DNA from 4 places in the Embleya sp. NPDC008237 genome. Region 4 is predicted to be linked to each of the others. Evidence: riboswitches for the same ligand, from Rfam matches in the RefSeq annotation. Region 4 holds a riboswitch; each other region holds the start of a gene.
The links. Region 4 has a riboswitch for cobalamin ahead of ACFZBU_RS09860 (ABC transporter substrate-binding protein). Riboswitches for the same ligand answer to the same signal wherever they lie in the genome.
Positions count from the first base shown of each region.

Region 1 (7,567 bases), on a different contig from region 4:
TGCGGGGCCGCCGGGCCGACCTGTCACTGGAGCGCGCCGAGGGCGGCCGACGAGGCCGCGCAGCGCACCTGCGCCGAGTGGGCCGGGCCGCACTGCGGGAGCAGTGAGCACCCGGCCGTCCCGGCACAGGCGGAGGGGCGGCGGGTCTTCCCGGCCGGCGCCCTGCTCCCGGGTGGTGCTCCCCGCCGGCCGGGGCCCCTCGCGAGGGTTGCCGTGCCGCCAAGCGGTCCCTGCCCCGGGCGGTACGTGCTCGGGGACGGTGCCGCGCCCCTGAGCGGCCCCTCCCGCCGCCGGGGCGCACGTGCTCAGCGGTGTCCGATCACGACATTGCCCACGAAGCCGCCCTTGCGGTGGTAGCGCAGCGCCTCCGGGACCTCGTCGAAGGAGAACTCGCGGTGGATCGGCGGGCGCAGCCGCGCGGCCGCCACCGCTCGGTTCAACGCCTCGAACTGCGCGCGGCTGCCCACCGCGAGCGGACGCAGCACGGCGCCCGCGTTGAACAGGGCCGACGCGGAGGGTGATGCGTCGGGGGTGTCCGCGCCCAGCCAGTGTCCGACGAAGGCGATCTCGCCGCCGAGCGCGGTCGCCGCGAGCGACTGGGCCAGGTTGCCCGCGACGTCGACGACCCGGTCGACGCCGCGTCCGCCGGTCACCCGCCGCACCTGCTCGCCCCAGCGCGGATGCTCGCGGTAGTCGACCACCTCGTCCGCACCCAGCGCACGCAGCCGCGCCGCCTTGTCCGGGCTCGACGTGGTGGCGATCACCCGCGCGCCGAACACCTTGGCGAGCTGCACCGCGAACAGCGACACGGCGCCGGTGCCGAGCGTCAGCACGGTCTCGCCGGGCAGCAGCGGCCGACTCCCGGTCAGCGCGTTCCACGCCGTCACCGCGGTCAGCGGGAAGGCGGCGGCCTCCTCGAAGGACAGGTGTTCGGGGACGGGTACGAGCGCCTGCTCGCCGACCACCGCGAACTCGGTCAGCATCCCGTCCCGCGAACTGCCCAACTGCGCGGCGTAGTCGAGCGCGAACGGCCCGTCGATCCAGTCCGGGAACACGGTCGCGGCCACCCGGTCGCCGAGCCGGACCCGGGTGACGCCCGCGCCGATCGCGACCACCTCGCCGACCCCGGCGCAGCCCGGGATCGTGTCGGGCAGCACCGGCAGCGGGTAATCGCCGTCCAGGACCAGCAATTCGCGCAGGCTGAGCGAGGTCGCCCGAACCCGGACGAGTACCCGACCGGGACCCGGCTCCGGTTGTTCGTGTTCGCGGATCGTGATGCCCTCGATGCCGGCGCCGGGCCGCAGGTGGTAGCTCTTCACCGGGTTTCCTTCCTCGACCGATCGGCCCACCCCGTTCGGCGGGCCATGGCAACGATCATGTGACCGGCGTCGGAGCCGGACAATTCCCCCGAGGGAATTGCCGGGGATACCCTCGGCTGCCTAGAACTGCCTCATGAGCACGACGACGACCCGGCTCCACGGCCCGGATTTCCCCGCCGAGTTGCGGCGCTGGCGCACCGCCCGGCGACTGAGCCAACTCGAACTGGCCGCCCGCGCGGAGACCTCCCAACGGCATCTCAGCTTCATCGAGAGCGGCCGATCGCGCCCCGGCCGAACCATGATCATCCGACTCGCCGAGTCGCTCGGCCTGTCCCTGCGCGAGCGCAACGCGCTGCTGCACACCGCCGGATACGCGCCGGTCTTCCCCGAATCGGACCTGGACGCGCCGATGTTGCGCCCGGTCCACGACGCGCTGCGTGCGGTGCTCGAAGGCCACCTGCCCTACCCGGCGATGGTGCTGCGCCCGTACGGGCGGATCGTCGCCGCGAACGCGGCGATCGACGTGCTGACCGAAGGAGCGTCCGCGGAGCTGCTCCGCGCCCCGATGAACATGCTGCGGCTGATGCTGCATCCCGAGGGCATGGCACCGCGCGTGCGGAACCTGAACGCGTGGGGCCACCACGTACTGGAGAACATGCGCGCCCAGGCGCTGCGCAGCCCGGACCCGCTGCTGGACGCCTTCATCGAGGAACTGCGCGGCTACGTCCCGGATGCCGAACTGGGCCCCGACCACCTGGGCTTCGCGGTTCCGCTCCGCCTTCGCGACCCCGACGGCCCGGGCGAACTGCGCCTGCTGACCACGCTGACCTCCTTCGCCACGGCCACCGATGTCACCCTCGCCGAACTGCACCTGGAGGCATTCCTCCCCGCCGACGAGGCCACGGCCGCGGCATTGCGCCGCCGGGCGGCCGAACGCTCGTGAGCGAAGCCCGTTCCCCCTACCGCCGGCGCGTCGGCCGCACGGCGGGAGAACGCGAAACCGCCGTGCCGTCCCGGAAGGGGGACGGCACGGCGGCCTCGTCGAGCACGACGCCTCGGGCTCAGAAGTCCTCGTCGAAGGACACCGAGCCGGTGACCGCGACCTGGTAGGCGGAGACCCGCCGCTCGAAGAAGTTCGAGAGTTCCTGTACGTCCTGGAGCTCCATGAATCCGAACGGGTTCGCCGAGCCGTAGACCGGGGCCATGCCCAGCTGGGCCAGCCGGCGGTCGGCCACGTGCTCCAGGTAGGAGCGCATGTCCGTGACCGTCATCCCGGACACGCCGCCCTGGAGCAGGTCCTCGGCGAACGCCGTCTCCGCCTCGACCGCCTCGGCCAGCATGCGCCGGACGTCCTCGGCGAGTTCGTCGTCGAACAGGTCGGGCTCCTCGGCCCGCACCGTCTCCACCACGGCGAAGGCGAAGTCCATGTGTGCCGACTCGTCGCGGAAGACCCAGTTGGTCCCCGAGGCGAGCCCGTTGAGCAGGCCGCGCGAGCGCAGGAAGTACACGTAGGCGAAGGCGCCGTAGAAGAACAGGCCCTCGATGCACGCCGCGAAGCAGATCAGGTTGAGCAGGAACTGCCGCCGGTCCTCCCGCGATTCGAGCCGGTCCAGGCCCATCGCCGAGTCGATCCAGCGGAAGCAGAACTCCGCCTTGCGCCGGATCGACGGGATGTGCTCGACCGCGGCGAACGCCTGCTCGCGCTCCTCGTGGTCGGGCATGTAGGTGTCGAGCAGGGTCAGGTAGAACTGCACATGGACGGCCTCTTCGAAGAGTTGCCGCGACAGGTACAACCGGCCCTCGGGCGAGTTGATGTGCCGGTACAGGTTCAGCACCAGGTTGTTCGCCACGATCGTGTCACCGGTCGCGAAGAACGCGACCAGGCGCTGCACGAGGTGCCGCTCCGCCGGGCTGAGCTTGTCCAGGTCGGCCAGGTCGCTGTGCAGGTCGACCTCTTCGACCGTCCACGTGTTGCGGATCGCCGCGCGGTACTTCTCGTAGAAGTCCGGATACCGCATCGGGCGCAGCGTGAGGTTCATTCCGGGATCGAGCAGGCTCACGTGCACGCCTCACAGGCTTCGGGGTTCTCCAGCGAGCACGCGATGACCTCCAGGTCGGAGATCTCCTCGACCGGCGCGGCCGAGGCCTGCGCCGGCACGGTCGCCTGCTGGATCCGCGTCGCGGGGCGCGAGCGCAGGTAGTACGTGGTCTTGAGACCGGTGGACCACGCGTAGCGGTACATCGAGGACAGCTTGCCGATGGTCGGGTCGGCCATGAACAGGTTCAGCGACTGCGACTGGTCGATGTACGGCGAGCGGGCCGCCGCCAGGTCGATCAGCGCGCGCTGCGGCAGCTCCCACGCGGTGCGGTACAACTCGCGCACGTCCTCGGGGAGTTCGGCGATGCCCTGGACCGAGCCCTCGGCGCGCTTGATCCGGTCGCGGACCTCGGGGGTCCACAGGCCGCGGGCCTTGAGCTCGCGCACCAGGTACGCGTTGATCTGGAGGAACTCGCCGGACAACGTCTCGCGCTTGAACAGGTTCGACACCTGCGGCTCGATGCACTCGTAGGCGCCCGCGATCGAGGCGATGGTCGCGGTCGGTGCGATCGCCACGAGCAGCGAGTTGCGCAGGCCGTGTTCGGCGACCCGGTCGCGCAGCGCATCCCAACGCTTGGTTTGGGTCGGCTGGACGCCCTCCCACAGGTCGGGCTGGAGCCGACCGCGCGCGGCGTGCGTCTGGGCGTAGGCGGGGTGCGGGCCATGTACCTCGGCGAGCGCCGAGGAGGTCTCCAACGCGGTGAGGTAGATCTCCTCGGAGATCAGCGTGGACAGTTCGCGTGCCTCGACCGAGTCGAACGGCATGCCGAGCGTGAAGAACACGTCCTGCAGGCCCATCAGACCCAGGCCCACCGGGCGCCAGCGCGGGTTGGACGCGGCGGCCTGGTCGGTCGGGTAGTAGTTGATGTCGATGACCCGGTCCAGGAAGACCACAGCGGTGCGAACCGTCGCGCGCAGCTTGTCCCAGTCCATGCCCTCGCCGGCGACCACGTGCGCGCCGAGGTTGACCGAGCCGAGGTTGCACACGGCCGTCTCGCCGTCGCTGGTGACCTCCAGGATCTCGGTGCACAGGTTGGACAGGTGCACCACGTTGCCCGGCTCCGCGGCCTGGTTGCAGGTGCGGTTGGCCGCGTCCTTGAAGGTCATCCAGCCGTTGCCGGTCTGCGCGAGCGTGCGCATCATCCGGGCGTACAGGTCGCGCGCGGGCATCTGCCGGACGAACCGGCCGTCCCGCTCGGCGGCTTCGTAGACCCGGTCGAACTCGGCGCCCCACAGATCGGGCAGTTCGGGCAGCTCGTTCGGGTCGAACAGCGACCAGACGCCGTCCTCCTGGACCCGGCGCATGAACAGGTCCGGCACCCAGTTGGCCAGGTTGAGGTTGTGCGCGCGGCGCGCGTCCTCACCGGTGTTCTCGCGCAGTTCGAGGAACTCCAGGATGTCCGGGTGCCACGTCTCCAGGTACACGCAGGCCGCGCCCTTGCGCCGGCCGCCCTGGTTGACCGCGGCCACCGACGAGTCGAGCGTCTTGAGCCACGGCACGATGCCGTTGGAGTGCCCGTTGGTGCCGCGGATCAGCGAGCCGCGCGAACGCACCCGCGACCATGCCACGCCGATGCCGCCGGCGAACTTCGACAGCCGGGCGATCCGCCCGTACATGTCGTAGATCGACTCCAGCTCGTCCTTGGGCGAGTCGAGCAGGTAGCACGAGGACATCTGGGTGTGCACCGTGCCGGAGTTGAACAGCGTCGGTGAGCTGGGCAGGTAGGCGAGCGAGGACATCAGCCGGTAGAAACCGATCGCCTCGCCGGGCTCCCGGGCCAGGCCGCACGCCACCCGCAGCAGGAAGTGCTGCGGCGTCTCGACCACCTTGCGCGAGACCGGGTGGCGCAGCAGGTAGCGGTCGTACACGGTGCGCAGGCCGAAGTACTCGAACCTGCGGTCGCCTTCGGCGTCCACGGCGGCGTCCAGCTCGGCGGCGTGCTTCGCGACGAACGCCGCGGTCTCCGCGCCGATGACGCCCTCCCGGCGACCGAGCGCGATGCCGGCGCTGAACGAGGTGACGCCGGCCGCCAGGGCCTCTTCCGCGATCCGGCCGGCGAGCAGGCGCGCGGCGAGCCGCGAGTAGGCGGGCTCCTCGGCGATCAGCTCGGCCGCGGTGCGCACCGCCAGGTCCGCGGCGGCGCCCTTGTCCGCGCCCTCGTTCAGGCCCGCGACGACCCGGCGGACGACCCGATCCGGATCGACCTCCGGCAGATCGCGCGCCTGGGTGCGCACCAGGGTTGCCAGTTGGTCCTCGGGGCTTTCGTCGATCCGCATCCGGGTCGCGCCCACGCTGTCCACAACGGTCACGTGCTCTCTCCTCGCGAGCTCGTACGTACAGGTGACCCCGCGCCCGAAGGCACGGGCAGCCGGCAGGTATTCGGACTCGCGGGCATGCCGGGGCACCGCCGGGCACGGCGTGCTCGGCGGGCCGCGGAGTACCTAGTGGTCGTCGCTTCCCGAATGTCTCTCGACGTTCGGCGCTCCATGACGACGTTCGTTCCCGCTCACCGCTGCGGGGCAGTTCCGGCTTCACACCGGATTCCCTCTCGCGTCGCCCTTCCCCTGAGGGAACGGCGAACCAGCTGCGTCGCAGAGCATATATGTAGTGGCGGGGTGGTCGTTGCACCCCCAGGTGTTGTGTCGTGTCGCGGTTCTCGGCGTACCACGGATCGCCACCGGCGGGCCCGCCACCGGCGGTGCGGCCCCCGGGGCACCGGGTGCGGCGGTGCCCTGCGGGCGGTGTGGGACCGGCTCCCGCCGGATGCCCGGCACGACGGTACTCGCGTGCACCGCGTCGAGCGGTCGCGCGACACGCCGGCGGCGCGGTGTCGTGGGGCCTGCCGCATCCGCCGCGAGGGCGGCGGCCGGGGCGACCCGAGAACGGGTCTCCGCGCCGCGCCCGGCGGGCGGCGGAGGCGGTCGGGCGGTCCGCCGCGGGCGCGGGCGGTGCGCGGGCTCAGGGACGGCCGGTCCGCGGCCCGGAGTACGGCGGGCGGGCGTGTCGGGCCGGGCGGTCGTGCGGTCGGTCCACCGCTCCCGGCACCTCCCGACCCGAGTCGCGCCACTCCGCGACCAACGCCTCGTAGACGGGGGTCTCGATCGTCTCGGTGGGCCACGGCCCGAACGGGGCCCGCAGGATCTTCATGCCGACCCAACCGCGCGAGGGGGCGTGAAGTAACCACCAACCGGGTGATGCCACTCGGTCGGTTGACGTATCGACTCGGATACAGGTAGCCGAAACGGTCCCGACTCGCCCGGGAACCCGGGCTCCGGGCATCGGGCATCGGCGGACGGCGTGCCGTCGCGCGGGACCACCGGCCCCGGCCGCCTCATGCCGGCGGCGCGGCGCCCCGCCCCTCGGGACCCGCCGGGGCTTCCGGAGCCGCTCGGCGCTCGGCGGCCCCGTCCGCGCCCGAGGAGTCCGGATCGCTCGCCGCCCGGAGTTCGGCGAACGCCTCGCCCAGCGCCGCCGCCGTCCAGTGCGCGTTCAGGCCGCTCGGGTTCGGCAGCACCCAGATCCCGGTGTCGCCGATCGTCTCGTGCTGCCGGCCGACCACCGCCTTCGGCCGGCCGAAGCCGGTCCGGTACGCGCCGATGCCCAACACCGCCAGCCAGGCCGGTCGGTACCGGTGCACCCTGGCCGTGAGCGCCGCGCCGCCCGCGATGTACTCGTCCTTGGTCAACTCGTCCGCGCGGGCGGTGGTGCGGGCCACCACGTTGGTGATGCCGAGACCGAGCGCGAGCAGCTCGTCCTGCTCGGTCGGAGCGAGCAGGCGAGGTGTGAACCCGGACGCGTACAGCGCGGGCCAGAACCGGTTCCCCGGACGGGCGAAGTGCCGACCGGTGGCGCCGGACCACAGGCCCGGGTTGATCCCGCAGAACAACACTCGAAGGTCGGGCCCGATCACGTCCGGGATGCTGCGCCCGTGTGCCGCGGCCAGCTCGGCGGCGGTGGGGTTGCGGCCCGGCGGGATGGGCAACACGAGCGCTTTCGCGGGGCCCGGCTCGGGCTCTTTCGCGCTCATGGTGCCTCCGCGATCAGCGCCGTGCCCACCGATCGGAAGCCGAGCCGGCCGTACATGCGCGCCACGTCCTCGTCGCCCGCCGACAGGAACACCGTGTCGTTCCCGCCGTCGAGCGCATGCCC
Region 1 is NZ_JBIBGL010000002.1:549,716-557,282, forward strand. Features, by position in the region: gene ACFZBU_RS05580 (alkaline phosphatase D family protein) at 1-107, shown strand, start outside; gene ACFZBU_RS05585 (NAD(P)-dependent alcohol dehydrogenase) at 306-1,319, opposite strand; gene ACFZBU_RS05590 (helix-turn-helix domain-containing protein) at 1,453-2,262, shown strand; gene ACFZBU_RS05595 (ribonucleotide-diphosphate reductase subunit beta) at 2,381-3,358, opposite strand; gene ACFZBU_RS05600 (ribonucleoside-diphosphate reductase subunit alpha) at 3,376-5,694, opposite strand; cobalamin riboswitch at 5,771-6,018, opposite strand; gene ACFZBU_RS05605 (hypothetical protein) at 6,377-6,565, opposite strand; gene mug (G/U mismatch-specific DNA glycosylase) at 6,750-7,445, opposite strand; gene ACFZBU_RS05615 (GNAT family N-acetyltransferase) at 7,442-7,567, opposite strand, start outside.
Region 1: it holds a riboswitch for cobalamin, as region 4 does, so the genes downstream of both, ACFZBU_RS05600 (ribonucleoside-diphosphate reductase subunit alpha) here and ACFZBU_RS09860 (ABC transporter substrate-binding protein) in region 4, are expected to answer to the same signal.

Region 2 (7,567 bases), on a different contig from region 4:
CCCCACACCTGCTCCCGTCCCGCGGATCACATCATGGGCGGCCACACCCGACGACGACGCACCGATGCCCGGTGTCGCGTGTGCATCCGTGCCCGACCGCTCGGCCCGCGACGCACGCCGCGGACGGAGTGCGGAGGCACGAACGGGGCGCGTCCTCGTGGGAACGTACGCCCTTGGACCTCACGGCGAGCCGGTCGGCGGTCCGCCGCGCGCTCCTGGTGTTCGACGTCCCCATGCAGCCGATTGGAGCGTAGGAGACCCCTCGACCACATGCAACGCACGTGCAGCAACTTGCCGATGTCAAACGCTGATCCGAGCCCGATTCCGTCGGTGGCGACGGCACCGGTCGGGCGCCCGTCCGTTCCGTCTCGGGGGCGTCCCGTCCCGGTCGTGCGCACACGAAGGGACCTTCGCCGGAACCGACCGGGCCGAACGGCTCTGCCCGACGTTGCGGACGGGGAGCAGAGTCGGGCGTGCGGGCCGGCCCAGCGGGCAGGCTCCGGTAGCCACGGGTCGAACCCGATCGACGTCGCTCCGTGCGCACCCATGATCGGCCCGGCCGCCGTACCCATCGCCCGGGAAGGCGGCCGGGCCCAGGGCCGCCCGCATCCGCGCTGCGCCGCGTTGCGTCGGTGGCGGGCCGCCCCCGTCGTTCCTGCCCCGCCCGGCGCAACTCGCCGTCGCCTGGGTGCGTTCGCAACGTGCCCGTCCCACGAGGTCGACCCGGTCCCGGCGGCAACCGGCCGTTGGGCCTGTGGGATCGGGTCGGTCGGCCCTGGTCTGGGCGTCGGGCGCGCGGAAGGCTGAGGTCAGGGTCCGGGAGAGCAGACGCGCGGTCGAGCGCGCGGGGCGTCGGGCCCGGCGTCGACACGAGGGAATCGACCGGCACGAGCCCGTCGGCCCCGTGTCGGCGCCCGCGCGGGATTCGAGGGTTGAGACATGAGCGAACACGCCGTGATGAAACGCCCCCTCGGGCGCCACGAGGCACTGGAGCTGATGGCGAGCGCGGGGGTGGGACGCGTCGTGGTGAGCGAGGGCGCTCTTCCGGCCGTGCATCTGGTGGCGTTCGCCCTCGACCGGGAGTGCGTGGTGTTTCGGGCTCCGACCGACTCGCCCCTCGCGAAGGCCGCGCTCGACACGGTGGTCGCGTTCCAGGCCGACCGCATCGACCGCGCGGCGCAAACCGGTTGGACGAGTACGGTGACGGGCCACGCCTCCCGGGTCCGCGATGCCTCCGCCGTCGCGCACCTGGATCGCCTGCTCCCCGACATCGACGGCGACGGCGCGGAAACGGTGTGGATTCGGGTCACCACGGAATTCGTCACCGGACTCGTCGCCGAACGCCGGGACCACACCGGGAGGCCCGCGGGACCCGACCTTCCCTACGCCCGGAAGCCACCGCCCGTGGCCTGACGCACCAGGCCGGTCGCGGTCGCCGGGACCGGGTCGGCTGGACTTACTAGGACGTCCGACTATATCGTCTTCAACAACAAGGTCCGCGGTGCAGGGAAGTCGGTGCGAATCCGACATGGTCCCGCCACTGTGACCGGGGAGTGCGCTGCCGCAGCACCAAGCCACTGGCGAAGGCCGGGAAGGCGGGCATCGTGCGTAGATCCGGAAGTCAGGATACCGGCCGCGGGTATATCCGTGTTGTCCACGAGGATGGAGCAAACACGCATGACACCGGTCTGCGCACCCGCCCCGGATGATCCTGCGAACGTCGAACCCACCAGGTTTTCCTGACCACTTCGACGTCGACCCGCCCGGGCAACCACGCGCACCCGCGCCGACGTTGCGTGGTCGGGTCATGCCCCGCCTCCGGATCGCACCTGACGAGAGACAGGTCGTTCATGATCCGCGAGCTTTCCCACTTCATCGGCGGCAAGCACGTCCTCGGCGCATCCGGCGCGTTCGGCGACGTGTACGACCCCAACACCGGGCGGGTACAGGCACGCGTTCCGCTCGCGGATCGCGCCGACACCCTGGCCGCGATCGACGACGCCGAGCGGGCCCAGCCGGCCTGGGCCGACTGGAACCCGCAGCGGCGCGCCCGGGTCCTGGCCCGCTTCCTGCAACTGATCGAACCCGAACGCGAGTCGCTGGCCCGCCTGTTGTCGGCCGAGCACGGCAAGACCATCGCCGACGCCCACGGCGACCTGCAACGCGGCTTGGAGGTCGTGGAGTTCGCCATCGGTATTCCGCACCTGCTCAAGGGCGAGTTCACCGACAACGCGGGCACCGGCATCGACGTGCACTCGCTGCGCCAGCCGCTCGGCGTGGTCGCCGGCATCACCCCGTTCAACTTCCCCGCGATGATCCCGCTGTGGAAGATCGCCCCGGCCATCGCATGCGGCAACGCGTTCGTGCTCAAGCCCTCGGAGCGCGACCCCTCGGTGCCGCTGCGCCTGGCCGAACTCTTCCTCGAGGCCGGACTGCCGCCGGGCGTGCTGAATGTGGTCCACGGCGGCAAGGAGAGCGTGGACACGCTCCTGGAGGACCCGCGCGTGCAGGCGCTGGGCTTCGTCGGCTCGACCGCGATCGCCGAGTACGTGTACACCTCGGCCACCGCGAACGGCAAGCGCGCCCAGTGCTTCGGCGGCGCCAAGAACCACCTGATCGTGATGCCGGACGCGGACCTCGACCAGGTCGTCGAGGCGCTGATCGGCGCCGGATACGGCTCCGCCGGCGAGCGCTGCATGGCCATCTCGGTGGCGGTCCCCGTCGGCGCCGAGACCGCAGACGCGCTGGTGGACAAGCTCGTCGCGCGCATCGCCACCCTGCGGGTGGGCCCCTCCCACGACCGGGACGCCGACTTCGGCCCGCTGGTCGGCCGGGACGCACTCGAACGGGTGCACGGCTACCTGGACATCGGCGTCGCCGAAGGCGCCGAACTGCTCGTCGACGGCCGCGACGTGCACGTCCCCGGCCACGAGGACGGCTACTTCGTCGGCGCGTCGCTGTTCGACCACGTGACGCCCTCGATGCGGGTGTACCGGGAGGAGATCTTCGGCCCGGTGTTGTCCGTGGTCCGCGCGGCCTCCTACGAGGACGCGCTGCGCCTGGCCAGCGAGCACGAGTACGGCAACGGCGTGGCGATCTTCACCCGGGACGGCGACACCGCCCGCGACTTCGGCCGCCGAGTGAACACCGGCATGGTCGGCGTCAACGTGCCCATCCCGGTGCCGGTGGCCTACCACACCTTCGGCGGCTGGAAGCGATCCGGATTCGGCGACCTGAACCAGCACGGTCCGGACTCGATCCGCTTCTACACCCGGACCAAGACCATCACCTCGCGCTGGCCGTCCACCGCGCGCGAGAGCGCGAACTTCGACATCCCCACGATGGACTGACCCGATGACCGCACTCACCGACGACCAGCTCGCGATCGTCGAGACCACCCGGGACTTCGCCCGCGAACACCTCTCCCCGCACGCGATCGAATGGGACCGCACCGGCCACTTCCCCGTCGACGTCCTGCGCAAGGGCGCCGATCTCGGCCTCGGTGGCATCACCGTCGGCGAGGATCGGGGCGGTTCGGGGCTGAACCGACTCGACTCCGCACTGATCTACGAGGCGCTGGCCGGTGGTTGCCCGACCATCGCCGCCTACTACTCCATCCACAACATGGTCGCCTCGATGATCGACCGGCACGGCACGCCGGCGCAGCGCGCACGCTGGCTTCCGGGTCTGTGCTCGATGCACGACCTGGCCAGCTACTGCCTGACCGAGCCGGGAGCCGGCTCGGACGCCGCCGCGCTGACCACCCGCGCGACCCGCGACGGCGACGACTATCTCCTGCACGGGGTCAAGCAGTTCATCTCCGGCGCCGGATCCTCCGCGGTGTACGTGGTGATGGCGCGCACCGGAGCGGACGGCGCCGACGGGATCTCCGCGTTCATCGTGGAGGACGACAGCGCCGGGCTGTCCTTCGGACCGAACGAGCGCAAGATGGGCTGGCATGCGCAGCCCACCCGCCAGGTGGTCCTGGACGGCGTGCGCGTGCCCGCGACGCACCGACTCGGCGCCGAGGGCGACGGGTTCAGGATCGCGATGGGTGCCCTCGACGGCGGCCGGATCGGCATCGCCGCGTGCTCGCTGGGCGGCGCACAGGCCGCGCTGGACGCCGCCGTGCGCCATCTCACCGACCGTGCGGCGTTCGGCTCGCGGCTCATCGACGCGCAGGCTCTGCGCTTCCAACTCGCGGACATGGCAACCGAGCTCGAAGCGGCCCGCACGCTGGTGTGGCACGCGGCCTCCTCGCTCGACGAGGGCGATCCCAGGGCGTCGCAACTGTCCGCGATGGCCAAGCGGTTCGCCACCGACACCGCCTTCTCGGTGGCCGACCGCGCGTTGCAACTGCACGGCGGGTACGGCTATCTCGCCGACTACGGCATCGAGAAGATCGTGCGCGACCTGCGGGTGCACCGCATTCTCGAAGGAACCAACGAGATCATGCGCGTGATCGTCGCGCGCGGACTGATCGGAGCGGCCCGATGACCCCCACCCCCGAGCAGGACCCGGTGCAGACCCACCGGCAGGCGGCCATGGGCCGGATCGTGCTGAACCGGCCCAGGGCGCTCAACGCGCTCACCCACGACATGGTTCGGCGGATCGACGCCGCGCTCACCGCGTGGGAACACGACGACGGCGTACGGCTGGTGGTGATCACCGGTGCGGGCGAGCGCGGCCTGTGTGCGGGCGGCGACATCCGCGCCATCCACGCCGACGCCGTCGCCGGCGGCACCGCGAGCCTGGACTTCTGGCGCGACGAGTACCGGCTCAACGCCCGCATCGCCCGCTACCCCAAGACGTACATCGCCGTCATGGACGGCATCGTGATGGGCGGCGGGGTCGGCATCTCCGCGCACGGTGCGTTGCGCATCGTCACCGAGCGCTCGACGGTCGCCATGCCGGAGACCGGAATCGGGTTCGTTCCCGACGTCGGCGGCACCCACCTGCTCGCCCGGGCTCCGGGCGAGTCGGGCACGCACCTGGCGCTGACCGGCTCCTCGATCGGCGCCGGCGACGCCATCGCCTGCGGCCTGGCCGACCACTTCGTGCCCTCGCATCGGCTCGACGCGGTGATCGAGGCGCTGGCCACGCGCGAACCGGCGGAGGTCGTCGCGCGGTTCACCGAGCCGGCCCCGGCCGGCGAACTCGCCGAGCGTCGCGCCTGGATCGACTCCTGCTACGCGTGCGACACCGTCGAGGAGATTCTCGAACGCCTCCAGGGCAGCGGGGAACCGGCGGCGAAGCAGGCCGCCGAGCAGATCCGTGCCAAGTCGCCCACCGCGCTCAAGGTGACCCTGGCGAGCCTGCGCCGGGCTCGCGAACTCGGCTCCCTGGAGGCCGTGTTGGAGCAGGAATACCGGGTGTCGAGCGCGGCGCTGAGCGCGCCCGACCTGGCCGAGGGCATCCGTGCCCAGGTGATCGACAAGGATCGTGCGCCGCGTTGGTCGCCCGCGACGCTGGAGGCCGTGGGGGCCGAGGACGTCGCCCGCTTCTTCCGGGCGCCGGCCGAGGGTGCGTCGAGCCTGGAACTCGCGTCCGCGACCTCGGAGGCCGGCCGATGACCGACACCGTCGCGTTCGTCGGGCTGGGCAACATGGGCGGCCCGATGGCCGCCAACCTGGTCGCGGCCGGACACGTCGTCACCGGGTTCGACCCGGCGCCGCAGGCCCTGGAGCAGGCCCGGGACAACGGTGTGCGGATCGCCGGGTCGCCCGCGGAGGCCGTCGCCGGCGCGGACGTGGTGATCACCATGTTGCCCGGCGGGGCACACGTCCTGGACTGCTACCTGGGCCCGGAGGGCCTCCTGGCCGCCGCACCCGCCGGCGCGGTGTTCGTCGACTGCTCGACGATCGACGTCGCCGACGCACACGCCGCGCACGAGGCGGTACGCGCGTCCGGGCGCCGCGCCCTGGACGCGCCGGTGTCCGGCGGAGTGGTCGGCGCGGTCGCCGGCACGCTCACGTTCATGGTCGGCGCCGACGACGCGGACTTCGCCGCGATCGAGCCCGTGCTGACCGCGATGGGGCGCCGCGTCGTGCACTGCGGACCGCCCGGGGCCGGACAGGCCGCGAAGATCTGCAACAACATGATCCTGGGCGCCACGATGATCGCGGTGAGCGAGGCGTTCGTGCTGGGCGAGCACCTCGGCCTCTCCCACCAGGCGTTGTTCGACGTCGCCTCGGCCGCCTCCGGACAGTGTTGGGCGCTGACCACGAACTGCCCGGTGCCCGGACCGGTACCGGCCAGTCCCGCCAACCACGACTACCGACCCGGCTTCGCCGGAGCCCTGATGGCCAAGGACCTGCGGCTGGCCGCCAACGCGATCCGCGCGGGCGGCGTGTCCGCCGAACTGGGCCTGCACGCGGCCGAGATGTACGCGGCGTTCGCCGAGAACGGCGGCGCGGAGCGCGACTTCTCCGCCGTCATCCACACCATCAGGGACCACACCGCCACCGCCACCGGCGAAGGGAACGACCCGGCATGACCGAGTACGAGACCATCCTGGTCGAGCGTCACGATCGCACCGCGCTGATCACGCTCAACCGTCCCAAGGCGCTCAACGCCCTCAACCTGCAGGTGATGGCCGAGGTCGTCGACGCCGCGACCACGCTCGACCGCGACCCGGACGTCGGCGCTCTGGTGATCACCGGGTCCGCGAAGGCCTTCGCCGCCGGCGCGGACATCAAGGAGATGCAGCCCAACGACTACATGGACGTCTACCTCTCCGACTGGTTCTCCGCGTGGGACCGACTCGGCGACGTCCGCAAGCCCACCATCGCCGCGGTCTCCGGCTACGCGCTCGGCGGCGGCTGCGAACTCGCCATGATGTGCGACGTCCTCCTCGCCGCCGACACCGCCGTCTTCGGCCAGCCCGAGATCAAGCTCGGCGTCATCCCGGGCATCGGTGGCTCACAACGGCTGACCCGCGCGATCGGCAAGGCCAAGGCGATGGACCTGTGTCTGACCGGCCGCACGATGAACGCGGACGAGGCCGAACGCGCCGGCCTGGTCTCGCGCATCGTCCCCGCCGCCGACCTCCGCGCCGAGGCGCTGGCCACGGCTGCGACCATCGCGGGCATGTCGGCCCCGATCGCGATGATGGCCAAGGAGAGCGTCAACCGCGCCTTCGAGACCACGTTGGCCGAGGGCGTGCGCTTCGAACGTCGGCTGTTCCACGCCACGTTCGCCACGGCGGACCAGAAGGAGGGCATGGCGGCGTTCACCGAGAAGCGCTCGCCGTCGTTCACCCACCGCTGAGTCGGTCGGGACGTCGGGCGGCGCCGCCGCCCGACGTCCTCGGTCGTCCGTGCCCATGCGATGCGATCGGTCCTGAATGTCACTGTTCATCCGACTATTCAAGTATCCCGGTGATCGGTCGATGGCCATGACGTGAACGTATTTCTCTCTCTCCGCCGTGCGGCATCCCGGCCCGACGCGGCGGCCTCCCGCCGGCGCTCGGGCCCCGCGCGGCGCCGGCGTTCGACCGGAGTCGTCCTGGCCGTCGCCGTGTCCTCGGCCCTGGTGACCGGCTCGGCCGGCCCCGCGCCCCGGCACG
Region 2 is NZ_JBIBGL010000004.1:547,234-554,800, forward strand. Features, by position in the region: gene ACFZBU_RS12850 (pyridoxamine 5'-phosphate oxidase family protein) at 940-1,413, shown strand; cobalamin riboswitch at 1,483-1,653, shown strand; gene ACFZBU_RS12855 (CoA-acylating methylmalonate-semialdehyde dehydrogenase) at 1,851-3,350, shown strand; gene ACFZBU_RS12860 (acyl-CoA dehydrogenase family protein) at 3,355-4,497, shown strand; gene ACFZBU_RS12865 (enoyl-CoA hydratase/isomerase family protein) at 4,494-5,573, shown strand; gene mmsB (3-hydroxyisobutyrate dehydrogenase) at 5,570-6,496, shown strand; gene ACFZBU_RS12875 (enoyl-CoA hydratase) at 6,493-7,269, shown strand; gene hutH (histidine ammonia-lyase) at 7,402-7,567, shown strand, end outside.
Region 2: it holds a riboswitch for cobalamin, as region 4 does, so the genes downstream of both, ACFZBU_RS12855 (CoA-acylating methylmalonate-semialdehyde dehydrogenase) here and ACFZBU_RS09860 (ABC transporter substrate-binding protein) in region 4, are expected to answer to the same signal.

Region 3 (7,567 bases), on a different contig from region 4:
TCCACGTCGTCGGCCCACAGTTGGAAGACGGTTGCCTCGAAGTCGTGCTTGGCCGAGGTACGCGTGACCAGCGACGCGATGTCGACGACGTCCACGATCATGGTCACCCCCGGATATCCGGCCAGCGTCCGCCGGATGTACTCGGCGATGTCCCGGGACTTCGGGCTGTCCGGTACCAAGTAGTGGAAAACGAAAGGCTTTTGGCCATTCGAGGTGAGCTTGGCGAAAAGTTCGCCCGCCTGCGGGGGCTTGTTCTCCACGGCCGCCAGGTTGACGTTCGCCAACGGGGAACTCGCGTTGAAGATGCCCCTGGCCTGAACGCCGAGACCCTTGTAGAAGCGGCGGTTGAGCTCCTCGCCGCTCAGCGCCAACGCGATCGCCCGACGGGCGTCCGCGTTGTCGAAGGGGGGCTTGCGCAGGTTGAAGGCGATCATCAGGCCGCCGTTCAGCAGTGTCTCGTCGACCGTCAGGTCCTTGTCCCGGGCGTCGCCCAACACGGTCGGGTCGGTGGTGACGGTGATGTCCGCCCGGCTCTTCGCGATCGACTCCGGTGCGGCCGCGATGTTGCGGTCCACCCGGAACACGAGTTCGTCGAGGTGCGGAAGCCCCTTCTGCCAGTAGTTCTCGTTGCGCACCATGCGCAGGTCTTTCCCGGGCTCCCAGGCGGCGAGTTTGAACGGGCCCGCGCCGATCGGGGTGCGCTTGAGGGCGGCTCGGCCCTCGGGGGTGGAGACGAACTTCGTGGGGGCGACGAACGCGAGGTTGCGGGCGACCATGTGGTCGAAGTTGGCGTTGGCGGACGGAAGTTCGATCCGCAGCTGGAGGTCCGACACAAGGATCAGCTTGACGTCCCGCAACACGCCGCCGACCAAGGAATTGACCGTCGGATCCCGATGGGCGTCCCACGTCGCCTTCACGGCGGCGGCGTCCAGGACCGAGCCGTCGGAGAAGCGCAGTCCCGCGCGCAGGGTCAGCGTCCAATTCGTGTACTGGGCGTCGCTGGTCAACGACTCGGCCAGCTTGGGGTGCACGGTGCCGGTCGCCGGCTCCGTCCAGACCAGGACGTCGTACAGCGCCGACATCCGGTTTCCGTCGGCCACGTTCGGATAGCTCGCGCTGAACGGGTCGAGGCCGCGCGGCTCGCCCGGAAGGAGGAAGACGGCCGACCCACCCGCCCGTGGTGTACCGGATGCGTCGGAGTCGTCGTCGCCGACGAGCCCGCATCCGGTCGTGGCGCTCAGGCAGATCATCGCCAGGGCCAAGCCCGGCGCCAAGGGGCGCAGTACGTTTCGAAAGGGTCCGACGTTGCGAAGGAGGCCACCGAGTCCGGTGGTTCTTCGTGTGGTTCGCGGCGCGAACGGCACGAGGTGTGCACCTGCCCTGTATCGACGAGATATGGATACCGTGCGTCGCCGGCCAACCGGTCGAATCGTCGCGAAGGGGGGCGAGGGATCGCCTGAGTGCGTGCGCCACTCGCGTCGCTTTTCCGCGCGCCGCATTTCCACGCGGCGCACGCCTCGCGTGTCGATCCGTCCGGCGCTACCGGGACGTGGCGAGAACGCCGCGGGACACGGGCGGATCACGCCCCGAGCCTCGCGGCGCAACAGAAGCTATAGGCGCATTCGCGAGGCGGCTATCCATCCGACGCGAGATGCCGCCTCCCGCGGACTCCGGCGTCGCGACCACGGCCCCGGACCAGGGGCGCGCATCGGCGCCCGGGCTGCGCCCCGACCCCGTGCGGTGGCTCGGCCGGTGTCGCTCCCGTCGGGTGGCGCCGGACCGATCGGTGTGGCCGGGTGCGGTCAGCCGGCCAGGTCCTCGGCGTTGCGATCACGCAGGGCCCGGATCCGGGTGCCCCGGCGGTCCGAGGGGTCCGGCTCGCGGGACACCCAGCCGGCGCGTTCGAGTCGGTCCAGGACGCCGGTCATCGTGGCGGCATGGAGACCGGCGCGGCGCGCCAGTGCGCTCGGGCTCAGCGGGCCGTGGGCGTTGACGAGGTCCAGGCAGTCCAAGTCGACGTCTCGGAGCGTCAAATGGGTGCTGACCTGCCGGTTGAGCAGGGACAGCTGGAGGCTCGGCGCACGCAGTCCCTCTTTGACGTCGACGGTCGCCCGGCGGCGCCGCCGGTCCGCGTCACCCGCATCGCGGACGGCACGCGGCACCCACGAGCCGACCCGGCCACAGCACCCGGGCCCGGTCTCGGCGACGCCCGATCGGTAGGTCGCCGGTGGGCGCCGTGGGGGCCACCGGCCGGGGCGCGCTCGATGCCTCACGCCTCCAGGCGGCTCAGCGCTTGCATGGCCTCGCGCTCGATGCGCGAAAGATCGCCGAGGATCGTGCCGGCCTGCACGAGAAGTCGCGGCTCGCCCGATTCACCGGCCTTCTCGATCAGTGCTGCCACTTCCGTCCACAGGGTGGCTGCCTCGGTGTACAGCGTGTGCCCGGTGCGCAGATGGCCGCTGTCGAGCACTTCGGTGCACTCGGCGAGGAAGTCGCGGTAGAGGTTCCGGAACAGGGCGCCGCCGGTGCCGGCCTTCTCCATCAGCAGGGCGGCCTGTGGCAGGTCACGCTGCGGGGCGTCGGTGCGCTGGAACCATGTGCGCACCAGCTTGCCGGCCTTCTCGATGCCGCGGTGGCCGAGGTTGGCGATGGGCGGGTCGAGGAACGCTTGGGCACAGCCGGTGATGGCGGGGATGATTTGCCCCTGCGGCGAGGGCGGGTTCCTCGGAGCGGTGAGGGTGAAGGAGCGGTGCTTGGCGGTCATCGGGCCGCGCGCGGCCCTGGCCCGGGCGAGGCCGGTCAGGCTCGTGGCCACCGCTCCGCCCTGCTGGTCGGTGTCCACCAGGTAGGCGAAGCGGTCGTCGTAGCCGTACATGGCGACGACGTGGCCGCCGAAGTGGACCTTCGATCCGAAGTAGTCCAGATGGTAGCTGTCGAGTTGCAACCCGACCGGTCGACCGGCGTCGATGACGGCTGTCACGTTCTCCCACGCCCTGCGGGGGGAGGCGGTTTCCCGGACCTGGAGTTCGTACCCGAGTCCGGTCGCCAGGTTTTTGGTGAGGTCGAACGGCTTGACCCGTCCCCCGAGGAAGGGGAAGCCCATGCTCTTGCTGTCCCAGTAGATGAAGGACAGGCCGGAGCCGAGGCCGAAGAGCATCGGCTCGGACAGATCGAGTCCTTGGTGACGCAGCAACACCCCCAGAGTCGTCGTCTCGCAGTGCTGCGTACCTCGGGCATCGATGTCCGTCACCATGGTCACGCCGTGTTCTCCTCGCCAGGAATCGTCAGCCGGCTCATCGGTTCTTCGTGCGGTGCCGGTTTCGCCCGACGTGTCCGCGGCTCGTGGCCGGGCCCCGCGGATGAATTCGGCGCGCACACGGGGGAGATCATGCCGCGCGCGGCCCTGCGAAGCGAGCCGGCCCCGGCCGCCGCCCGCGAAGACTTCGACGTCGCCCCGCACACCGGGATCCGCACCGCGGTTCGGCCGGCGGCCGGATCGCCGGAGTGGCGGGTCACCGGGCTCCCCGAAGGCGAGGCCGCGACCCTTTCGGGCCGCCTGCCGCACGGATGCACCGCGCCGCGCGCCGTCCACTCGGTGGACTCGCGTTCCGAACCCGCCCGCGGCCGGCTAAGCTGGCGGACGCAGTCGGTTCGCCCTGCCCGCCAGGCAGACGCGTCGCAAGAGGGAACCCGGTGTGAATCCGGGACTGCCCCGCAGCGGTGAGTGGGAACGACCGCCGTCAACAGCACTGGGCCCGCGCCGGGCCCGGGAAGCGACGGCCAGTAGGAGTCCGCCTTTTCGGTGGGCACGCCCACGAGTCCGAAGACCTGCCACTGCCCGTGCGCCGCCGAAGCGCACGGTGATCTCGGTGACCTCGTGGGCGGGTCGGCGGACAACCCGGTGGGACACGTGCGCGAGTGCGCCGAAGTGGCCCCCGCGGTTTGCCATCCCTTCGCGCCTTCGATTCGTCCCGGGATCCCGGAGACAACTCGCGAAGGAGAGTTCCGTGACCACCAAGTCCGCAGCCGCGGCAGCACGCGCCACCGTGTACGGCTACCCCCGACAGGGCCCGCGCCGAGAGCTGAAGAAGGCCATCGAGGGCTACTGGGCCGGTCGGGTCACCGCCGACGCGCTCGGCGACGCCTCGGCCGAACTGCGCCACGCCAACTGGCGTCGGCTCGCCGATGCCGGGATCCACGAGGTTCCCACCGGTGACTTCTCGCTCTACGACCACGTCCTGGACACCAGCGTGATGGTCGGCGCGATCCCGGCCCGACACCGTGCCGCCGTCGAAGCCGACGCCTTGGACGGCTACTTCGCGATGGCGCGCGGCACCCGGGATGTGGCGCCGCTGGAGCTGACCAAGTGGTTCGACACCAACTACCACTACCTGGTCCCCGAACTCGGCCCCGACACCACGTTCTCCGCGAACTCCGTCAAGCAGGTCGCCGAGTTCGCGGAGGCCACCGCGCTGGGGCTGACCGCGCGCCCGGTGCTCGTGGGCCCGCTCACCTTCCTCCTGTCCGCCAAGCCCGCACCGGGCGTTGCGGCCGACTTCCGGCCGCTGACCCTGCTGGACCGCCTGTTGCCGGTGTATGCCGAGGTGCTCGCCGACCTGCGGGCCGCCGGCGCCGAGTGGGTGCAACTCGACGAGCCCGCTCTGGTCCAGGACCGCAGCTTCGCCGAACTCAACGCCACCGCACGTGCGTACCGCGACCTGGGCGGTCGCACCGACCGACCCAGGCTGCTGGTCGCCTCGTACTTCGATCGTCTCGGCGAGGCGTTGCCGATCCTGGCCAAGGCCCCGATCGAGGGCCTCGCCCTGGACTTCACCGGTGCCGCGGCCGCCAACCTGGACGCACTGGCAGCGGTCGGCGGGCTGCCCGGCAAGCGTCTGGTCGCCGGCGTCGTCGACGGCCGCAACGTGTGGATCAACGACCTCGGCAAGTCGCTGACCGTGCTCGGCACTCTGCTGGGCCTGGCCGACCGCGTCGACGTCGCAGCCTCCTGCTCGCTGCTGCACGTACCCCTGGACGCCGACGTCGAGCACGACATCGACCCGCAGATCGCCCGCTGGCTCGCCTTCGCCCGACAAAAGACCGCGGAGGTCGTCACTCTGGCTCGCGGCCTCGGGCAGGGCACGGACACCATCGCGGCCCACCTCGCCGCCAACCGGGCCGACCTGGCCGCACGCAACGCCTCCGCCCTCACCCACGACCCCGCCGTGCGCGCCCGGGTCGCCGCGGTCACCGAGGCGGACGGCCGCCGCGACCAGCCCTACCCCGAACGAGCCGCCGCCCAACGCACCCGCCTGGGCCTGCCGTTGCTGCCCACGACCACGATCGGCTCCTTCCCGCAGACCGCCGAACTGCGCACCGCCCGCGCCGACCTGCGCGCCGGACGCATCGACGACGCGGCCTACGAGGAACGCATCGAAAACGAGATCCGCGAGGTCGTCTCCTTCCAGGAGAAGGCCGGGATCGACGTCCTGGTGCACGGCGAACCCGAACGCAACGACATGGTCCAGTACTTCGCCGAACAGCTCACCGGCTACGTGGCCACCCGACACGGCTGGGTCCAGTCGTACGGCACCCGCTACGTGCGCCCGCCGATCCTCGCCGGCGACGTCTCCCGCCCCGAGCCGATGACCGTGCGCTGGACCTCGTTCGCCCGGTCGCTGACCGACCGACCGGTCAAGGGCATGCTCACCGGCCCCGTCACCATGCTCGCGTGGTCCTTCGTCCGCGACGACCAGCCGCTCGGCGTCACCGCCCGGCAGGTCGCACTCGCGCTGCGGGACGAGGTCCGCGATGTGGAGGCCGCCGGGAGTTCGGTCATCCAGGTGGACGAGCCCGCGCTCCGCGAGACCCTGCCGCTGCGCGCGACCGACCACCCGCGGTATCTGGCCTGGGCCACCGAGGCCTTCCGCCTGACCACCTCGGGCGTACGCGCGGCCACCCAGATCCATACCCACATGTGCTACGCCGAGTTCGGCGACATCGTGCGGGCGATCGACGACCTCGACGCCGATGTGATCAGCCTGGAGGCGGCCCGCTCGCACATGCGGGTCGCCACCGAACTCGCCGCCCACGGCTACCCGCGCGAGGCCGGACCCGGCGTGTACGACATCCACTCCCCGCGCATCCCCGGTACGGACGAGGTGGTGGGCCTGCTGCGCGAGGCGCTGGCCGCGATCCCCGCCGAGCGCCTGTGGGTCAACCCCGACTGCGGCCTCAAGACCCGCGACTGGCCCGAGGTCCGCGCCTCGCTGGAGAACCTGGTCGCGGCGGCCCGTGAGGTGCGCACGACCCTCCCCGGTCCGCTCTCCTGACCTGGGCCGTGTCCGGCGGACACGGCCCAGGGGTCGCCGGGGCGAGACCTTGCGGTCCCGGCCCGGCGGCCCCTCCGCGACCTGCTTCCTGTGGACCTCGCGTTTCACTCGGCTACGAGCCGACCCGCGGCCTCCGGGTCCGAACGCGCGCGGTCACATCGCGATCCATTCGCTCGACGTGGTCACCTCGTCGAGGACGTCGGCAAGGGGCTCGACGCCCAGGCCGGGGCCGGTGGGGACGTCGAGGTGCCCGTCGGAGAGGACGAAGGGCTTCGTGAGGTCGGTGGCGAAGTATCGGCTGGAGCCGGAGGTGTCGCCCGGGAGGGTGAAGCCGGGCAGGGCGGCCAGCGCCACGTTGGCGGCGCGACCGATGCCGGTCTCCAACATCCCGCCGCACCAGACGGGGATACCGTGGGCGCGCGCGAGGTCGTGAATGCGGCGGGCTTCGAGATAGCCGCCGACGCGGCCCGGTTTGATGTTGACGACGGAACAGGCGCCGAGGGATATGGCCGCCGCGGCGTCGGCGGCGGACCTGATGGATTCGTCCAGGCAGATCGGGGTGCGCAGCAGCTTGGCCAGTGCGGCGTGCTGGACCATGTCGTCGTTGGCCAAGGGCTGTTCGATCAGTTGCAGCCCGAAGTCGTCGAGCCCGGCGAGGTGTTGCGCATCCGACAGCGTGTAGGCGGCGTTGGCGTCGACCTGCAGGAGCAGATCGTCACCGAAACGTTCGCGCACGGCACGTACCGGGCCGAGATCCCAGCCGGGCTCGATCTTCAGCTTGATCCGGACGTAGCCCTCGGCGATGTACCCCTCCACGGCGTCGAGGAGTTCGGGCACGGAGTCCATGATCCCGACCGAGACACCGCACGGGACCCGCTCCCGAACGGCACCCAGGTAGGAGCCGAAGGATTCACCGGCACTGCGGAGCCCGGCGTCCAACACCGCCGTCTCCAGCGCGGACTTCGCCATCCGGTGGCCGGTGAAGGGCTTCAGGACACGTGCCACCGCGTGCACGTCCAGACCGTCCCTCGGCAAGGCGGGAATGAGGAACCTGCGCAGGACGTGCCGGGCACTGTCGACGTACTCGGAGGAATAGCGCGGCTCGGACATGGCCCCGCACTCGGCCCAGCCCTCGTGGTCGGCGGTGACGACGCGGACCAGCAGCACATCGCGGCTGGTCTCCACACCGAAGGAGGTACGGAACGGCGCGACGAGCGGCATCGCGATCCGACGCA
Region 3 is NZ_JBIBGL010000040.1:2,890-10,456, forward strand. Features, by position in the region: gene ACFZBU_RS47405 (ABC transporter substrate-binding protein) at 1-1,274, opposite strand, end outside; gene ACFZBU_RS47410 (MarR family transcriptional regulator) at 1,803-2,162, opposite strand; gene ACFZBU_RS47415 (BtrH N-terminal domain-containing protein) at 2,270-3,253, opposite strand; cobalamin riboswitch at 3,667-3,833, shown strand; gene metE (5-methyltetrahydropteroyltriglutamate--homocysteine S-methyltransferase) at 4,008-6,332, shown strand; gene menC (o-succinylbenzoate synthase) at 6,486-7,567, opposite strand, start outside.
Region 3: it holds a riboswitch for cobalamin, as region 4 does, so the genes downstream of both, metE (5-methyltetrahydropteroyltriglutamate--homocysteine S-methyltransferase) here and ACFZBU_RS09860 (ABC transporter substrate-binding protein) in region 4, are expected to answer to the same signal.

Region 4 (7,567 bases):
CGGCGGCGGGCACGAACGCGGTCCAGTGCTCGCCCTCGGCCACGATCCGCGATCCGTCGGCCCGCTCCGCGGCGAGCACGTCCTCGAACAGGTTGCGACCGGTGCGGTGCCGGTGCGCGGCCGTGCTCGCGATCATCGTGGCCGTGCGCGGGGTGACGAACGGGTAGGCGTAGATCTGCCCGTGCGAGTGCGGCAGCGTGACGCCGATCTCCCGGCCGCGGTTCTCGAAGCAGTACACCTGCTCGACGCCGGGCAGCGCGGACAATTCGGCGGTGCGGTCGGTCCACGCGTCCAGTACCAGGCGCACCCGCTCGGGGGTGAGGTCCTTGAAGGACGCGTCGTGCTCGGGGGTGAAGCACATCACCTCGCACCGTCCGCCGGACGGCCGGCTCGGGAACGGGTCGTGGTCCCAGCCGGGCTCGGGCCGCCCGGCCGCAGCGCCGCCGGCAACGGGTGTCGAAGGGTCCTGGCCTGCCCGGCCGGAGGTCGAGGACCCGGACATCGACGGGAAGCGGTTCTCGAAGACGACGACCTCGTAGTCGGCCTCGGCGACCTCGGTGGCCCGCTCGGGCGTGGACGGGCACAGCGGGCACGCGTCGGCGGCGGGCAGGTGGGTCCTGGTCTGCCGGTGCGAAGCGACCACGACCCACTCGTCGAGCAGTCGGTCGTAGCGCATCTCGGAGCCACTGACCACGGGGGCGAGATCACGCGGATCGACGGCGGTGCGGACCGCGTCGTCCCGCGTGTCGTAGTAGACGATCTCGCGACCGTCGGCCATGACGGCCTGCGTCTTCTTCATGTATTCAATCTTGCGAAGCTTTCCAAAACTTGTCAATCAGAAAGTCGTAGCGCCCAGGACGCTTGCCATTTCTGCCGTCCCGGACGCCATCCGCCCGGGACCACCTGCGGTTTGACAAGTTTCGGAAGGTGTCCGCAAGATGGCGGCCATGCCTGACGACGACACCGACGGTCTGCCCGCCGAGGGCCGCCGCGCCCGGATGGCCGCGACGATCGCGGATCGAGGCTTCGCCAAGGTCACCGACCTGGCCGAGGCGTTCGGCATCTCGCGCGTGACGGTCCGGGCCGACCTGGAGGTGCTGGAGCGCCAGGGCCGGCTGCGCCGAGTCCGCGGCGGCGCCATGTTCACCGGTCGCGATCCCCGGGTCGAGCCGTCCTTCGAGGAGGCGCTGACCTCGGCATCACCCGCGAAGACGCTGATCGGGCAGGCTGCCGCGGCGCTGGTGTCGCCGTCCGAGAGCGTGGTCCTGGACGTGGGTACGACCACCACGTTCGTGGCCCGGGCCCTGGTGGACCGCGACGACCTGCGCGACCTCGTGGTGTTCACCAACGGGCTGACCATCGCCCTGGAGCTGGAGCGGGCCATCCCCCGGTTCTCGGTCGTGGTCACCGGCGGCACCCTGCGGCCGTTGCAGCATTCCCTGATCAATCCGCTCGGCGACCACATCCTGGAGCGCATCCACGCCGACACGGTCTTCCTCGGCTGCAACGGCGTGCACCCCACGGGCGGCATCACCAACGTGAACCTGCCCGAGGCCGAGGCCAAGCGGGCGATGTTGCGGGCGGCCGGGCGTCGGGTCGTGGTCGCCGACGGGTCGAAGCTGGGTCGGGTCGAACTCGCCGAGGTATGCCCGCTGGCGGACATCGACCTGCTGATCACCAGCGGACCGGCCGACCCGGACACGCTCGACGCGCTGCGCGACGTGGGGCTGGAGATCCTGGTCGCCGAGTAGCGGCCGAAGCGACGGGCGGCGCCACGGGCTCCGGGCCACTCGGTCGGGGCGACCTCGCCCGGGCCGACCTCGCGCGGATCGGCCCGCCCCGAACCGCCTCGCCCGCCGATCCGGATCGGGCCGATCCAAGCCCCGGTGCCCCTGCTTGCGGCGACCCGCGCGGCCCCCTCGGTCGGCCGCCGAATCGACCATGGTTAGGCTGCCCTTGCGAACGGTTCACCCGGCTTCGACCGATTCCGGGTGTCGCAAGAGGGAATCCGGTGCGAATCCGGAACTGCCCCGCAGCGGTAAGTGGGAACGAAAGTCGCCATCACGCACTGGGCCCGGTGATACGGGATCCGGGAAGCGGCGACCGGTAGGAAATCCGGCCACACCCGTGGCGATCGGAACCCGCCCACGAGTCCGAAGACCTGCCGTCGCCCGCGTTCGCCTCGCGCACGCGGACTTCCGGGACCTCGCGGGCGGGTCCGTCGGACGACGGCGCCGCACGGTGTCCGCCGCCGCGCTCCCTCCCGAGTTCCCCGACGAGGACTCGCAAGGGAGAGCTTCGACGATGCCGACACGAATGTGGACACGGACGCCGATACCGGGGCGGACACGGACGCCGATTCCGAGGCGGACACCTGGGCGGATACGGACGCCGATGCCTGGGCGGATACCGACCCCGATGCCCCGCACCCGCACGTGGGCCGCCGCGGTTGCCGCGCTCGCGCTGTTCGCGACCGCGTGCGGCGGTGCGGTGCAGGACAAGAAGCCGAGCGCGCCCGCGCCCGTCGCCTACAAGCCGTACACCGACGCCGACAACTGCGGCGTCACCACGACCTACGACCGGCCGCCGCAACGCGCCGCCACGCTGACCTCGAACGCCACCGAGCTGATGCTCGAACTGGGGCTGGCCGACCGAATGGTGGGCACCGCGTACCTCAAGGGCCGCACCATCGGCGACAGGTACAAGGAGGCGTACGCGCGCATCCCGGTGCTCGCCGACGCGCAGCCCTCACTGGAGAAACTGCTCGAAGCCACGCCGGACTTCGTCTACTCGGGCTACCCCGACGGCTTCTCGGAGTCGTCCGGCCACACCCGCGCCCGGCTCGGCGAGCTGAACGTCAGGACCCACCTCAACCCCGAGGGCTGCGCCAAGGCGCCGGTCACCTTCGACCGGCTCTACGACGAACTCCGCTCCATCGGCGGCATCTTCGGCGTCCCCGAGCGTGCCGAACACTCGGTCGCCGAACTGCGCCGACGGCTGGACGCGGTCACCGCGCGGCTCGCGGGCACGACACCGGTCAAGGTGTTCGTGTACAACTCGGGCGCCGACGCCGCGCAGACCACGGGCGGCAACTCGATGCTCGACGAGATCATCACCCGCGCCGGCGGCACCAACGTGTTCGCCGATCTGAACGAGCGCTGGACCAAGGTCTCCTGGGAACAGGTGGCCGAACGCAAGCCGGACGTGGTGCTGATCTACGACTACGTGACGCCGTCGGTGGAAGCCAAGATCAGCACACTCAGGGCCGTTCCCGTACTCGCCGACGTACCCGCACTGCGCGCGAACGCCTTCCCGGTGGTCTCGCTGTCCGTCGCCCAGCCCGGACCGCGCTCCGTGGACGCGGTCGAGGAACTCGCGAAGCAGCTGCACCCCGACCGGTCATGACGATCGATCGGGACCCGACGGCGGTACGGGTCGCCATCCTGCGCGGCGGCCCGCCGGCGGTGCCGGGCCCGGGCCGCCCGGTCGACGTGCCGGGCGGCCGGGTACGGCTCCCGCTGGTGGTCGGTGCCCTGCTCGTGGCGCTGTTCGCGGCGGCGACGGCCGGGCTGCTGGTGGGATCGGTGCCCGTGCCGTGGTCGGAGACGTGGCGCATCCTCGCGCATCGGATCGGCGGCGACGCGTGGGTGCAACCGTCCTGGAGCCGCGCCCACGACCTGATCATCGCCGACACCCGACTGCCCAGGGTGCTGCTCGCGGCGGTCGTCGGCGCGACGCTGGCCGTGGTGGGCATGGTGATCCAGGCGATCGTGCGCAACCCGCTGGCCGGGCCGGACGTGCTCGGCGTCTCCGCCGGCGCGGCCGGCGGCGCGGTCCTGGTGATGCGCTGGGGCGTGGCGTCGGTCGGCGGCCTGTCGCTCGGCGCGCTCACCCTCAACGCGGCCGCGTTCGCCGGCGGCCTGCTCACCCTGCTCGTGGTGTTCTCGGTGGCCCGCTCCGGCGGCCGGGTCACCGCGGTACGGCTGGTCCTGGCCGGGGTCGCGGTCAGCGCCGTGTTGTCCTCGCTGACCAGCCTGCTCGTGCTCACCTCACCGGATCCGCAACTCGCCGCCCAGGTGCTGTTCTGGACGCTGGGCGGCTTCGGCGCGGCCCGCTGGACGCTGCTGCTCGTACCGGCCCTCGCGCTCGCGCTCGGCCTGGTCGTACTGCTCCTCCAGGCACGCAACCTCAACCTGCTCCTGGCCGGCGAGGAGAGCGCCGCGGCGCTCGGTCTGGACGTCCAGCGGTTCCGGCAGGGGATGTTCCTGCTCGCCGCGGTGCTCACCGGGGTCGTGGTCGCGGTCAGCGGGGTGATCGGCTTCGTCGGCCTGATGTTGCCGCACGTGGTCCGGCTGCTGGTCGGCGCCGACCATCGGCGGGCGCTGCCGGTGGCCGCGCTGCTCGGCGCGGTGTTCGCGATCTGCGCGGACCTGGTGGCGCGTACGGTGCTCGCCCCGCAGGAGTTGCCGGTGGGCATCGTGACCTCGCTGGTGGGCGGCCCGTTCTTCGTCTGGCTGCTGCGCCGGGACGCGCGCCGGGAAGCGGGCGCGCGATGAGCGGACCCGCGGCGCGCCTGGTCCTGGACGAGGTCACCTTCGCCGTCGGCGACCGGGCTCTGGTGGACGCGGTGTCGCTGACCGTGCTGCCCGGCGAGGTGGTCGGCCTGCTCGGTCCCAACGGCAGTGGCAAATCGACCCTGCTGCGCAGCGTGTACCGGGTGAACCGACCGACCTCGGGCCGGGTGCTTCTGGACGACGAGGACGTGTGGACCCATTCGGCGCGCTGGACCGCGCGGCGGATCGGCACGGTGCTCCAGGACATGCCGACCGACTTTCCGCTGACCGTGCGGGACGTGGTCGCGATGGGCCGCTCGGCACACAAGGGCCTGCTCGATCCGGACGACGCGGCCGACCGGGCGATCGTGACGGCGGCGGTCGAGCTGCTCGAACTCGCCGACCTGACCGAGCGGACGTTCGCGCTGCTCTCCGGCGGCGAGCGGCAACGGGCGCTGGTGGCAAGGGCGTTGGTGCAGCAGCCGGGCCTGCTGGTGATGGACGAGCCGACCAACCACCTCGACATCCACCACCAGCTCGGGTTGTTGCGGTTGGTCCGCCGACTGGGCGTGAGTGTGCTGGTGGCACTGCACGACCTCAACCTGGCGGCGATGTTCTGCGACCGGATCTGCCTGCTGGCCGACGGCCGGCAGGTGGCGACCGGCACACCGGCGGAGGTCCTGACGGCGCCGACGATCGAGCGGGTGTACCGCATCGACACGGAGGTCCGGACGCACCCGCGGACGGGGACGCCGTTGGTGGTGGTGCTGTAGGGACGCGCGCATCGAGCGGGTGCCCCGGGTACGCACCGGCGCCGCTTCGGCACCGCTCCGGTGGGCGGACGCTCGAGTGCGGGAAGTGAGTACTTGTACGGATGCCCGCGTCGGACCCGCCGCCTAGCGTGACCCGCATGACCTACACGCCTACCCCGAGCGGCAACGGCGACGGCTTCGCCCGTGCGGCGGCGTTCGTCGTCGGCCTGTTCGCGTTCGTCGTGGTCGCCATGACCGACCTGTTCGTCCTGATCGGCTTCGGCGGCGCCACCGAATCCTGCGCCAACCAGACGTGCCGCGACTGGTACGAAACCCGACTGCCCTGGGTCTTCGGCCTGTTCGCGATCAGCTTCGTGACCGCACTGATCGCGCTGGTACGACCCTCGCGCGGACCCGGCGGCCGCCGCGCCACGATCACCCTCCCCCTGGTCCTCGCCGCCGTCGCCCTCCAGGCCACCGCCTTCGCGCTCAGCCAGAACGGGCCGGCGGCCTGACCCGGACTATCCGGCGGCCAGGAGCGGTCGGACCTCTCGGGCCGTGCGGCGCATTGCGGGGAGCAGGGCGGCCGGCGGGAGGCGGGCCGGTTGGGTGTGGCAGAGGAGGTCGGTGGCGTGCGGGTAGCCGGGGTCGGCCATCAGGGAACGGGCCACGGATTCCGGGGGACCGGTGTACATGTTGCCGATTGCCAGGTAGTCGGTCGGCGTGAAATCGACCGGGAAGCGGCCGGCGGCGTGGGCTCGGGTGATCCAGGGAAGCAGGTGCTCGGCCAGGGTGTCCGGCGGGCCGGGGTGGATCGGGCGGGACAGGGCCACCCTGCCCGGGGTGTGGCGGGCCAGGTGTTCCGCCGCCTCGCGGTCGCCCGGCAGCGGGCCGGCCGGGCCACTGGAGCGGCGGCCGGAGAGGATGCCGAGGCCGCGGTCGACCGCCCAGGCGATGCCGTCCGGGCTGCCGGTGCCGAGCCATATCCGGTCGCGCAGCGTGGGTGCGGGTGGGACCAGGTCGGCGCCGGTCAACAGGTCGAGCACGGTGTCCACGGTCTCCCGGAGGCGGGCGTGGCGGTTCTCGTGCGCGATGCCGAACCGTTCGGATGTGGCCGGGTCGGAGCCCGCGCCCAGGCCCAGTTCGAGCCGGCCGCCGCTGAGCGTGTCCAGCACGGCGGCGTCCTCGGCGAGGCGGATCGGGTGCTCGGTCGGGCCCACCACGACCGCCGTGCCCAGGCGGATCCGGGTGGTGCGTTCGGCGATCGCGGCGAGCAGTACGAACGGTGACGGCGACAACGCGCCCTGTGCACCCAGGTGGTGCTGTGCGACCCAGAACGAGTCGTAGCCGAACTCCTCGGCGGCCACCGCGAGTTCGATGGTCTCGCGGTAGACCGTACGGGCGTCTCCGGCGCCGGCCACATGGGTGAGGAAGCCGAGCCGCACGCGTGTCGTCCCTCCGGGCCGGGAGAAGTCCCGGAGGAATTCGCGGGATCGTCCGTTTCCTGCCGATCCTAGAACCCGCCCTCGGACCGGCCCGCGCGGGGCCGGAGACACGGCCCCGGTCGCGCAGCGCCGAATGCGCCCTCTCCCGGTCCGCGTACCGTTGGCGCCATGAGCAATCTCGATACCCGACCGACCCTGACCACGTGCGGAGGCCGGGCCGATGTGCCCGGCGAACCCGTCCGCGAGTTGCTGAAGTCGCGCGATGTACAGCTGGGCGAGAGCACCATGGTCCGCCGGTTGTTGCCGAGCCTGGGTCGACGGATGATCGGCGCGTGGTGCTTCGTGGACCACTACGGGCCGGACGACATCGCGGACGAGCCCGGCATGCAGGTGCCGCCGCATCCGCACCTGGGACTCCAGACGGTGAGTTGGCTGCGCGAGGGCAGCGTGCTCCACCGGGACAGCCTGGGCAGCCTCGCCACCGTGCGGCCCGGCGAACTGGGGCTGATGACCTCGGGCCGGGCGATCTCGCACTCCGAGGAGTCGCCGCGCGAGCACGCCCGGTTGTTGCACGGCGCGCAGTTGTGGGTCGCGCTGCCGGACGCGCATCGGCACGTGGACCCGCACTTCGAGCACCACGCCGAACTGCCCTTGGTCACCGGCGGCGGACTGACCGCGACGGTGATCATGGGCACCCTGGACGGGTCCACCTCGCCCGGCACCACCTACAGCCCCCTCGTCGGCGCGGATCTGACCCTGGCGCCGGGCACCGATGTCCGGCCGCCGCTGGAGCCGGACTTCGAGTACGCGGTGATGT
Region 4 is NZ_JBIBGL010000003.1:673,953-681,519, forward strand. Features, by position in the region: gene galT (galactose-1-phosphate uridylyltransferase) at 1-799, opposite strand, end outside; gene ACFZBU_RS09855 (DeoR/GlpR family DNA-binding transcription regulator) at 948-1,751, shown strand; cobalamin riboswitch at 1,947-2,184, shown strand; gene ACFZBU_RS09860 (ABC transporter substrate-binding protein) at 2,419-3,405, shown strand; gene ACFZBU_RS09865 (FecCD family ABC transporter permease) at 3,402-4,556, shown strand; gene ACFZBU_RS09870 (ABC transporter ATP-binding protein) at 4,553-5,326, shown strand; gene ACFZBU_RS09875 (hypothetical protein) at 5,464-5,820, shown strand; gene ACFZBU_RS09880 (LLM class flavin-dependent oxidoreductase) at 5,827-6,750, opposite strand; gene ACFZBU_RS09885 (pirin family protein) at 6,919-7,567, shown strand, end outside.